Regions from separate parts of the Mammaliicoccus vitulinus genome, predicted to be linked through region 2. Evidence: a T-box and tRNA genes for the amino acid it is inferred to sense, from the RefSeq annotation. Region 2 holds a T-box; the other holds one or more tRNA genes.
The links. A T-box is a leader RNA that pairs with one kind of tRNA and senses whether it is charged. The one in region 2 lies ahead of alaS (alanine--tRNA ligase), so its partner is inferred to be a tRNA-Ala.
Positions count from the first base shown of each region.

Region 1: it has a tRNA-Ala gene. The T-box ahead of alaS (alanine--tRNA ligase) is inferred to sense a tRNA for this amino acid. The anticodon was not compared.

Region 1 covers NZ_CP118974.1:2,502,670-2,508,475, forward strand. Annotated here, with positions in the region: rRNA gene PYW35_RS12530 (16S ribosomal RNA) at 98-1,653, opposite strand; tRNA gene PYW35_RS12535 (tRNA-Ala) at 1,790-1,865, opposite strand; tRNA gene PYW35_RS12540 (tRNA-Pro) at 1,883-1,956, opposite strand; tRNA gene PYW35_RS12545 (tRNA-Arg) at 1,980-2,056, opposite strand; tRNA gene PYW35_RS12550 (tRNA-Leu) at 2,065-2,153, opposite strand; tRNA gene PYW35_RS12555 (tRNA-Gly) at 2,170-2,244, opposite strand; tRNA gene PYW35_RS12560 (tRNA-Lys) at 2,277-2,352, opposite strand; tRNA gene PYW35_RS12565 (tRNA-Thr) at 2,360-2,435, opposite strand; tRNA gene PYW35_RS12570 (tRNA-Val) at 2,441-2,516, opposite strand; rRNA gene rrf (5S ribosomal RNA) at 2,531-2,645, opposite strand; gene lysS (lysine--tRNA ligase) at 2,936-4,423, opposite strand; gene folK (2-amino-4-hydroxy-6-hydroxymethyldihydropteridine diphosphokinase) at 4,632-5,120, opposite strand; gene folB (dihydroneopterin aldolase) at 5,121-5,480, opposite strand; gene folP (dihydropteroate synthase) at 5,473-5,806, opposite strand, start outside.
Region 2 covers NZ_CP118974.1:1,151,424-1,157,229, forward strand. Annotated here, with positions in the region: gene PYW35_RS05795 (tetratricopeptide repeat protein) at 40-708, shown strand; gene recD2 (SF1B family DNA helicase RecD2) at 711-3,089, shown strand; T-box leader at 3,130-3,296, shown strand; gene alaS (alanine--tRNA ligase) at 3,340-5,806, shown strand, end outside.

The DNA.
Region 1 (5,806 bases), 1.3 Mb from region 2:
CAATGTGCAATGATGAATGTTAAATAAACATTCAAAACTGAATACAATATGTCCACGTTAATTCCATGACCTAAAGGTCATTCCGTAATATCCTTAGAAAGGAGGTGATCCAGCCGCACCTTCCGATACGGCTACCTTGTTACGACTTCACCCCAATCATCTGTCCCACCTTCGACGGCTAGCTCCTAATAAAAGGTTACTCCACCGGCTTCGGGTGTTACAAACTCTCGTGGTGTGACGGGCGGTGTGTACAAGACCCGGGAACGTATTCACCGTAGCATGCTGATCTACGATTACTAGCGATTCCAGCTTCATGTAGTCGAGTTGCAGACTACAATCCGAACTGAGAATAATTTTATGGGATTTGCTTGACCTCGCGGTTTCGCTGCCCTTTGTATTATCCATTGTAGCACGTGTGTAGCCCAAATCATAAGGGGCATGATGATTTGACGTCATCCCCACCTTCCTCCGGTTTGTCACCGGCAGTCAACCTAGAGTGCCCAACTTAATGATGGCAACTAAGCTTAAGGGTTGCGCTCGTTGCGGGACTTAACCCAACATCTCACGACACGAGCTGACGACAACCATGCACCACCTGTCACTTTGTCCCCCGAAGGGGAAAACTCTATCTCTAGAGCGATCAAAGGATGTCAAGATTTGGTAAGGTTCTTCGCGTTGCTTCGAATTAAACCACATGCTCCACCGCTTGTGCGGGTCCCCGTCAATTCCTTTGAGTTTCAACCTTGCGGTCGTACTCCCCAGGCGGAGTGCTTAATGCGTTAGCTGCAGCACTAAGGGGCGGAAACCCCCTAACACTTAGCACTCATCGTTTACGGCGTGGACTACCAGGGTATCTAATCCTGTTTGATCCCCACGCTTTCGCACATCAGCGTCAGTTACAGACCAGAGAGCCGCCTTCGCCACTGGTGTTCCTCCATATCTCTGCGCATTTCACCGCTACACATGGAATTCCACTCTCCTCTTCTGCACTCAAGTCCCCCAGTTTCCAATGACCTTCCACGGTTGAGCCGTGGACTTTCACATCAGACTTAAGAAACCGCCTACGCGCGCTTTACGCCCAATAATTCCGGATAACGCTTGCCACCTACGTATTACCGCGGCTGCTGGCACGTAGTTAGCCGTGGCTTTCTGGTTAGGTACCGTCAAGACTTGTTCAGTTACTAACAAATTTGTTCTTCCCTAACAACAGAGTTTTACGATCCTAAGACCTTCATCACTCACGCGGCGTTGCTCCGTCAGGCTTTCGCCCATTGCGGAAGATTCCCTACTGCTGCCTCCCGTAGGAGTCTGGACCGTGTCTCAGTTCCAGTGTGGCCGATCACCCTCTCAGGTCGGCTACGTATCGTTGCCTTGGTAAGCCATTACCTTACCAACTAGCTAATACGGCGCGGGTCCATCTATAAGTGACAGCCGAAGCCGTCTTTCACTATTGAACCATGCGGTTCAAAATATTATCAGGTATTAGCCCCGGTTTCCCGGAGTTATCCCAGTCTTATAGGTAGGTTACCCACGTGTTACTCACCCGTCCGCCGCTAACATCAGAGAAGCAAGCTTCTCATCTGTTCGCTCGACTTGCATGTATTAGGCACGCCGCCAGCGTTCATCCTGAGCCAGGATCAAACTCTCCATAATAGAAGTAAGCTTGATTAGCTCATCTTTGATTGGTTAAGCCAATCACTCTTTGAAGTACTTTCAGTACTCATTTATCGGAATTAAACGTTGACATATTGTCATTCAGTTTTCAATGTTCATAATCTATTTTTTTAAATGGTGGAGACTAGCGGGATCGAACCGCTGACCTCCTGCGTGCAAAGCAGGCGCTCTCCCATCTGAGCTAAGCCCCCATAAGTATTAATAGAAGTCGGGAAGACAGGATTCGAACCTGCGACCCCTTGGTCCCAAACCAAGTGCTCTACCAAGCTGAGCTACTTCCCGTTATTTTAAATTCATTTTAAAAATGGCGCGCCCGAGAGGAGTCGAACCCCTAGCCTCTTGATCCGTAGTCAAACGCTCTATCCAATTGAGCTACGGGCGCTAAAAAAATGGTGCCGAGGACCGGAATCGAACCGGTACGGTAATCACTTACCGCAGGATTTTAAGTCCTGTGCGTCTGCCAGTTCCGCCACCCCGGCAAGAAAAAAATAAAAATGGAGCGGAAGACGGGATTCGAACCCGCGACCCCGACCTTGGCAAGGTCGTATTCTACCGCTGAACTACTTCCGCTAAATTATTATTTTTATTATTATATTAAATAATGGTGAGCCATAGAGGATTCGAACCTCTGACCCTCTGATTAAAAGTCAGATGCTCTACCAACTGAGCTAATGGCTCTGAAAAATGGTGCCGGCCAGAGGACTTGAACCCCCAACCTACTGATTACAAGTCAGTTGCTCTACCAGTTGAGCTAGGCCGGCAAAAATGGTGGAGAATGACGGGTTCGAACCGCCGACCCTCTGCTTGTAAGGCAGATGCTCTCCCAGCTGAGCTAATTCTCCATTTTAACAATATTGCCCGGCAGCGTCCTACTCTCGCGGAACGTAAGCCCAACTACCATCGGCGCTAAAGAGCTTAACTTCTGTGTTCGGCATGGGAACAGGTGTGACCTCTTTGCTATCGCCACCAGACAATGTTGTTTCGTTTTTGTCTTACCTTATTTATTATAAAGAACTTATCAAGGCTTTTCAATAGTCAATTTTACACCTTATTAACTTTCTTTACAAATATCTCGAATTGATAATGCGTCCTGCTTTCAGCGACCTATATATAGTACCTAATTTTTAAGTTTTCGTCAACACTTTAACGAAAATTTTTATCATTATTTTTACAAATCCCTTCATATCAACGTTTTTAATAATGTTTACATTAAAAAAATATGCAATCAACAAGTAGTTGATCACATATTTTTTGTAAATTATTATTTTTGTCTCATGTATGGGAATAATAAAACATCTCTTATAGATGCAGAATTTGTTAATAACATAACTAAACGATCAATACCTATACCTAATCCACCAGTTGGAGGCATACCATATTCTAAAGCTTCAATGAAATCATCATCCATTTCATGTGCTTCGTCATTACCTTGATCTTTTTCTTTCATTTGAGCTTCAAATCTTTCACGTTGATCTATCGGATCATTTAATTCAGTAAATGCATTAGCATGTTCTCTACCTACAATAAATAACTCAAAACGATCAGTAAATCTTGGATCTTCAGGATTTTTCTTAGCTAATGGTGATATCTCAATTGGATGTCCATAAATAAATGTAGGCTGAATAAGTTTCTCTTCTACTCTTTGTTCAAAGAATTCATTTAAGATATGACCATACGTCATACGACCTTCTACTTCTATATTATGTTCTTTTGCTAAAGCGTGCGCTTCTTCATCCGTTTTAACTTCATAGAAATCGACACCAGTATGTTCTTTTACTGCGTCAACCATGTGCCATCTTTTCCATTTCGGTGCTAAATCAATTGATTCTTCTCCGTATTGAACAGTAGTTGAGCCTAATACTTTTTCAGCAATAGAAGCTACCATTGACTCTGTTAAATCCATAATATCGTTATAATCTGCATATGCTTCATATAACTCAATCATTGTAAATTCAGGGTTGTGTCTTGTTGATACACCTTCATTACGGAATACTCTTCCGATTTCATATACTTTTTCTAAACCACCAACGATTAATCGTTTTAAGTGCAATTCAATAGCGATTCTCATGTATAAAGTCGCATCAAGCGCGTTGTGATGTGTTACGAAAGGACGTGCTGAAGCGCCACCTGCGATTTGGTGCATCATTGGCGTTTCTACTTCTAAGAATCCTTTAGTGTTTAGGTAGTTTCTCATTTCTTGAATGATTTGACTTCTTGTAATGAATGTTTTAGTTGATTCTTCACTTGTAATTAAATCTAAATAACGTTGACGATAACGTTGCTCTATATCTTGTAAACCATGATATTTATCTGGTAAAGGGCGTAGAGACTTAGTTAAAACTGTAAATTCTTTAGCTTTAACAGATAATTCCCCAGTGTTCGTTTTAAACATTACACCTTTAACGCCGACAATATCACCTAAATCTGCATGATTCCATATTTCAAATTGCTCGTCTCCAACTTGGTCTTTACGAACATAAATTTGAATTTGGCCAGTAATATCTTTCACATGAGCAAATCCGGCTTTACCTTTACCTCTTTTAGTCATTAAACGACCTGCTATAGCAACAGCTGATTCGTCTTCTTTATCATGAAGTTCTTCTTTACTAAATTGATCCCATTCTTCGTGCAAAGTTTCAGAATCTCCGCTTCTTACAAATTTTTCACCGAATGGATCAATTCCTAAATCTCTTAATTCTTGTAATTTTTGTCTACGAACCAACATTTGGTCATTCATTTCTTCTGACATGATATTCCACTCCTTAATTAAATTGCAATAACTTCTTCTTTTTCTGCTATTTCTTCAACAAACTGTTCAAGGATACCGACTAATTCATCTCTAGTTTCAGCTTGATTAATCGCTTTTCACACTTTACCATTTTTGCACATATAAGACTTGCCATTGCCGTCAAAACTACTCAGTTGTTCATTTCAACATGTCCTAATTTCCAGACACTCTAATTTCTTTCACTCTTATACTTTACTACTTGTTCGTCGTTTAGCAATAGTTCCCATATATATTTTTTAGATATTGGTTCAACTACATTTGAGGCGATATCGTTAAGTGGTACCATCACAAATGCTCTTTCTGTCATTCTTGGGTGTGGTACTTCTAGGTCTGGTGATTGAATAACGGATTGATCATATAATAAAATATCTATATCAATTGTACGTGGCCCCCATCTTTCTACTCTAACTCGATGGAGCTGTTGTTCAACCATCATACAAACTTTTAATAACTCTGATGATTCTAATTCAGTTGAGATTTCAATACACATGTTCAAAAAATCAGGTTGTTCTGTGTATCCTATTGGTTTTGTTTCATATATTGGAGATTCTTGGGTAACTTCTATACCTTCTACTTCATTGAGTAGTTTAATTGCTTCTACTAATTGAAGTTCTCTGTCCCCCATATTACTGCCTAAACCTAAATATGCGGTATGCATTTATCTCTTCCTCACTATCTCAATACCTACACCTTCATAATGACCTGGTATCGGTGGGTTATTTTTTGTAATTTTAACTTTAGTTTCCAATACTCGATTATAGTGTGAAAAGACTTGTTTTGCAATACGTTCTGCGAGATGTTCAATTAATTGTACGGGTTTACCTTCCATAATTTCTTTGACCAATTCAAACACTTCTCCATAATGAACTGTCTTTTCAAGATCATCAGTTTCTCCTGCTTCAGATAAATCTAAATATAATTCTAAATCCACTAAAAATATTTGTCCTAGCTCATTTTCCGCTTCAAATGCGCCATGATATCCATAAAAGGACATGCCTTTTAATATAATTCTATCCATCGACTCGAATCTCCTTTAAAGTATCGATTACCTGTGCTACCCTTTTGTTCATTTGTACATTATGAACTCTAACAGCACGAACGCCTTTTTCAATACCATAAGCCGTAGTAGCCACTGTACCTTCATCTCGTTCGTCAACACTACTATTGCCGCCTAACAAATCATTAATTAATCGTTTTCGACTCGTAGCAAGTAAGACATTATAACCTGTCGCAACTAGTTCATCTAAACGCGACATGACTATGCGTTCTTCTTCTCTCGATTTAGCGAAACCTATCCCTGGATCTAACCATATATTTTTCTCTGGAATTCCAGCCATTTCAGCT
Region 2 (5,806 bases):
GTTATAATTAAAAGTAATGATATTTAAAGGAGTTACAACATGCATAGTGAAGAACAAATAGTTGAACTAATACAAGATAAAAAATTCGATCAAGCACTTTCATATTTATTTGAAAATATTGAAGCAGATCCGAACGAAGTTACGAATTATATTAATGCTGGTACAATTTTATCAGAGGCAAATGACATTGAAAGAGCAGAAAAGTTCTTCCAAAAAGCGATTACGGTTAACGAGAGTCATGGTGGCGCTTATTACAGTCTTGCAAATTTATATTACAATCAGCAACGTTTTGAAGAAGCGGTTAAATTATATCAACACGCATTGAAAAGAGGGCTTAATGACGCAGATACAAACTTTATGCTAGGTATGAGCTTTAATGAATTAGGTGCGCATACAGAAGCATTACCATATGTTATGAGAGCGTCTGAACTTAATAACGAAGATGTAGAAATCGGTTTTCAATACGGTTTAACATTGTGTCAACTTGAAATGTTTGAAGAAGCGGTTAAACAGTTGGAAATTGTCTTAGCAAAAGATCCTAAACATGTTGATGCTTTATATAACTTAGGTTTAGCAAAATATATGAAAAATGAAGACCCGCACGAAGCGCTTACTTATTTTAGAAAAGCAGTAGACATACAACCAGATCATTTATTAAGTGGGCATGCGATAAAAATGTTTGAACAATTAGCTGAAGAGGAGGACTAACATTGGAAAACTTATCTTTATTTGATCTTTCACATGTAAAAGGTGAAGTTATTAGAATCTTATTTCAAAATAGTGATAACTATTATACCGTTATAAAAGTTGATGTGATGGACTCAAATGAAGATTTCGATCAAGAAGTCACAATTGTTGGTTATCTTCCTCAAATAGTAGAAGGCGAAACATATCTTTTTAAAGGTAAAGTAATTAATCATCCAAAGTATGGTAAGCAATTACAAGCTGAAACATTCGAAAAAGAATTGCCACAAACTAAACAAGGCGTTATTCATTATTTATCTAGTGATTTATTTAAAGGTATAGGAAAGAAAACTGCAGAAACAATTGTTGATAAATTAGGTGAAGACGCACTTAAAAAAATAATTGAAGAGCCAGAAGTATTGAAAGAAATACCTAAATTAAACAAACAAAAACGAGATACGATTGCAGCAGCTATACGTGAGAATCAAGCTATAGAACGCATCATGATTAAACTGAATGAACTTGGTTTTGGACCGAAACTTGCTATGTCTATATATCAAGTTTATAAGGAAGAAACGCTTAATATTATTAAACAAACACCCTATCGATTAGTTATGGATATTAACGGTATTGGCTTCCAAAGAGCCGACCAAATTGCCGAACAAGTAGGTATTTCAAAGGACCATCATGATCGACTTGTCGCTGGAATCAGCTATTTCTTAGATCAACAATCTTTACAAAATGGTCATACATTTTTGCCTGTTGATATATTAATTAATGGTGCATATGAATTGTTAAATCATAACCAACCAGAAGTCGTGAATAAAGATCAGCTGAACAGTGTTATTTTAGAGATGAGTGAAGAAAACAAATTAATAATTGAAGATAATAATTGTTTTTTACCTTCTCTATATTATTCTGAAGCTAAAAGCGTTCAAATTATCCATCGTCTTTATCAACATCAAGAAGAACTTAAAGATATAGAAAAAAGTGATTTGCAGTTACACATTGGTGAAATTGAAGATATGAATGACGTGTCATATGCAGATGGTCAAAAGTTAGCATTAGAAACAGCGATAAACAACAAGATGATGCTACTAACAGGTGGACCTGGTACTGGTAAGACGACAGTTATAAGAGGGATTTGTGAATTGTATTCTGAAATTCATGGTGTCAGTTTAAATTATGATGATTACCAAGAAGGTACTGACTTTCCTATCGTATTAGCAGCACCTACAGGACGTGCAGCGAAACGACTGAGTGAATCAACAGGTTTAGAAGCTATGACCATTCATAGGCTAATAGGTTGGAGTAAAGATACACAACCGGACGATGTGCTTGATAATGATATACATGCACATTTAATTATTTTAGATGAAATGTCCATGGTAGATACTTGGTTAATGTACCAGTTTCTACGTGCTGTGCCAGATCATGCTCAAATAATCTTTGTAGGAGACGAAGATCAGTTACCTTCAGTTGGACCAGGACAGATTTTCAAAGATTTGATTGAATCTAAAGTGATACCTAGAGTTAATTTAAAAGAAGTTTATAGACAGCAAGAAGGTTCTTCAATTATTGATTTAGCGCACAAAATAAAAAATGGTTTACCAGTATCTATTAATGAAAAACATCATGATCGATCCTTTATTCCGTGTAGTAGTAATCAAATTGCAACAGTAGTTGAAAAAGTTGTCCAAGGTGCAGTAAATAAAGGTTATAACATGCAAGATATACAAGTGTTAGCCCCAATTTATCGCGGCCCTGCAGGTATTAATAAACTGAATGAGTTATTACAAGATATTTTGAACCCGAAAGATGAAACAACTCGCTATCTTGAATATGGAGATATCGAATATAGAGAAAATGATAAAGTGTTACAGCTCATAAATCGACCAGACGATAATGTATTTAATGGTGATATTGGCGTTGTAACAGGCGTTTATAAAGCAGAAGAAAATGCGTTAGGTAAAGATGTAGTCATTGTAGACTATGAAGGAAATGATATTACTTATACGAAACAAGATTTATCAGAAATAACACATGCTTATTGTTGTTCCATACACAAATCGCAAGGTTCTGAGTTTCCAATTGTAATCATGCCTATAGTTAGACAATACTTTAGAATGTTACAGAAGAACATTTTGTATACAGGACTAACCCGAGCTAAACAATCATTGGTCATTTGCGGAGAAGAGAATGCTTTTAATCAAGGTATACAAACGTTAGGGCATGGACGAATGACGTCATTTGATACTAAATTAAAAACATATTTTCAAACGGATACTGAAAATACAAACGAACCTAGTGAAATGAAAAACTTAATTTTAACAGAAGATAATATGTATGAAATTGACCCGATGATTAACATGAAAGATAAAACACCTTATGATTTTATGAAATAATTGACATCTAAAAATCCAGTGCTTATAATCTAATAGAATGCTAATAAAGAAGCCGAGTAAATAATATATTGTTTAAAGAGACATGTTGGTTGGTGTGAAACATGACAATATATATTGAACGCTACTTCTTATATTTAAATTGAATAAACTTAAAGTGATGACATTTTGTCATAACTAGGGTGGTACCGCGATACGTTCGTCCCTTTTTTGAGGGAGGGGCGTTTTTTATTTTATTTGAGGAGTGAAAGCGATGAAAAATTTAAAAGCAAGTGAAATTAGACAGATGTATATTGACTTTTTTGTTGAAAAAGGACATATGGTAGAACCATCAGCACCATTAGTACCAATTGATGACGATACATTACTATGGATTAACTCAGGAGTTGCGACTTTAAAAAAATATTTTGATGGTAGAGAAATACCTAAAAATCCAAAAATAGTGAATGCACAAAAAGCGATTAGAACAAACGATATTGAAAATGTAGGGTTTACAGCAAGACATCATACTTTCTTTGAAATGTTAGGTAACTTTTCAATCGGTAACTACTTCAAACGTGAAGCGATTGAATATGCTTGGGAATTTTTAACGAGCAATAAATGGATGGCAATGGATCCTGAAAAATTATATGTAACAATTCATCCTGAAGACACTGAAGCATATGATTTATGGCATGAAGTGATCGGTTTAGAAGAAAGTAGAATTATTAGAATCGAAGGTAATTTCTGGGACATTGGTGAAGGCCCATCTGGACCAAATACAGAGATTTTCTATGATAGAGGCGAAACATACGGACAAGAAGATCCAGCCGAAGAAATGTATCCAGGCGGTGAGAATGAACGTTATCTCGAAGTTTGGAACTTAGTATTCAGCGAATTTAATCATAATGCAGATCACACTTATACACCATTACCAAATCAAAATATTGATACAGGCATGGGCTTAGAACGTATGACGTCAATCGCACAAGATGTACCGACTAACTATGATACAGATTTATTTATTCCAATCATTCAACAAGTTGAAGAGGTTAGTGGATTGAAATATTTACAATCTAAAGAACAAGGTATCGCATTTAAAGTAATAGCTGACCATATTAGAACAATATGTTTTGCTATAGGAGACGGTGCATTACCAGCAAATGAAGGTAGAGGCTATGTTTTAAGAAGATTGCTTAGAAGAGCAGTTCGTTTTAGCCAAACTTTAAATATTAACGAACCATTTTTATACAAACTCGTTGATGTTGTTGCAGAAATAATGGAACCATATTATTCAAATGTTAAAGCACAAAGTGATTTTATTAAAAAAGTTGTTAAGTCTGAAGAAGATCGTTTCCATGAAACATTAGAAGAAGGTTTAGCAATTCTTAATACAATGATGGATAGAGCTAAACAAAAAGATCATGTATTATCTGGCTCAGATGCATTCAAACTATATGACACATATGGTTTTCCAATTGAACTGACTGAAGAAATTACTGCACAAGAAGGTATTACAATTGATAGTGATGGATTTGCAAATGAAATGCGTCAACAACGTGATAGAGCGAGAGCAGCACGTCAAAAAACGCAATCTATGCAAGTGCAAAATGAAGTCTTAGGTAAAATAACGACACCTAGTAAGTTTGTTGGATATGAACATATTGAAATACAATCTGAAATCACGGATATTATTTTAAATGGACAATTAGTTGAAGAAGCAGAAAGCGGAGAAGACATTCAATTTGTGTTAAGAGAAACGCCGTTCTATGCAGTATCTGGTGGTCAAATTGCAGATAAAGGTATTATTAGACATGATCAATTTGAAATTGAAGTAACTGAAGTTATTAAAGCGCCAAATGGTCAAAACCTACATGCTGGTCATATTACGTTTGGACAAGTTCATGTTGGAGAGACAGTTGAAGCAATCGTTAATAAAGCTGATCGCAAATCAATCGTTAAAAACCATTCAGCTACACATTTATTACATGCAGCTTTAAAAGAAGTACTAGGCTCACATGTAAACCAAGCAGGTTCTTTAGTTGAAAATGAAAGATTACGTTTTGACTTTTCACACTTTGGACAAGTAACAAATGAAGAACTTGAAACAATTGAACAAATTGTAAATGAAAAAATATGGCAAAACATCCCAGTGTCCATTCAAGAAATGCCGATTGAACAAGCGAAAGAAAAAGGTGCAATGGCGCTATTCGGCGAAAAATATGGCGATGTTGTAAGAGTTGTTGAAATGTCATCATACTCTATCGAGCTATGTGGTGGTATACATGTTAGAAACACAAGCGAAATTGGCTTGTTTAAAATCGTTTCAGAATCAGGTACTGGCGCAGGTGTGAGAAGAATTGAAGCGGTGACTGGTAAAAAAGCTTATGAAACATTAAAAGTTACTGAAACAATACTGAAAGACGTTATGCAACATGTGAAAGTTAAAGATCAAACGAGAACAATTGAAAAAATTGATCAAATTCAACAACACAATAAAGACTTAGAAAAAGAACTTCAACAAAAAAATAAAACAATAACTGAATTAAAATCAGGTAACATTGAAGATAGTATTGAAGAAATTAATGGTATAAAAGTACTTTCTGTATTAGTAGAAGCTGAAAATCCTAAAGTGCTCAGATCAATCATGGATGATTACAAATCAAGAATGCAAGATACTGTATTATTATTAGCAAGTGTTAATGGAGAAAAAGTTTCATTAGTATCTACAGTACCAAAAG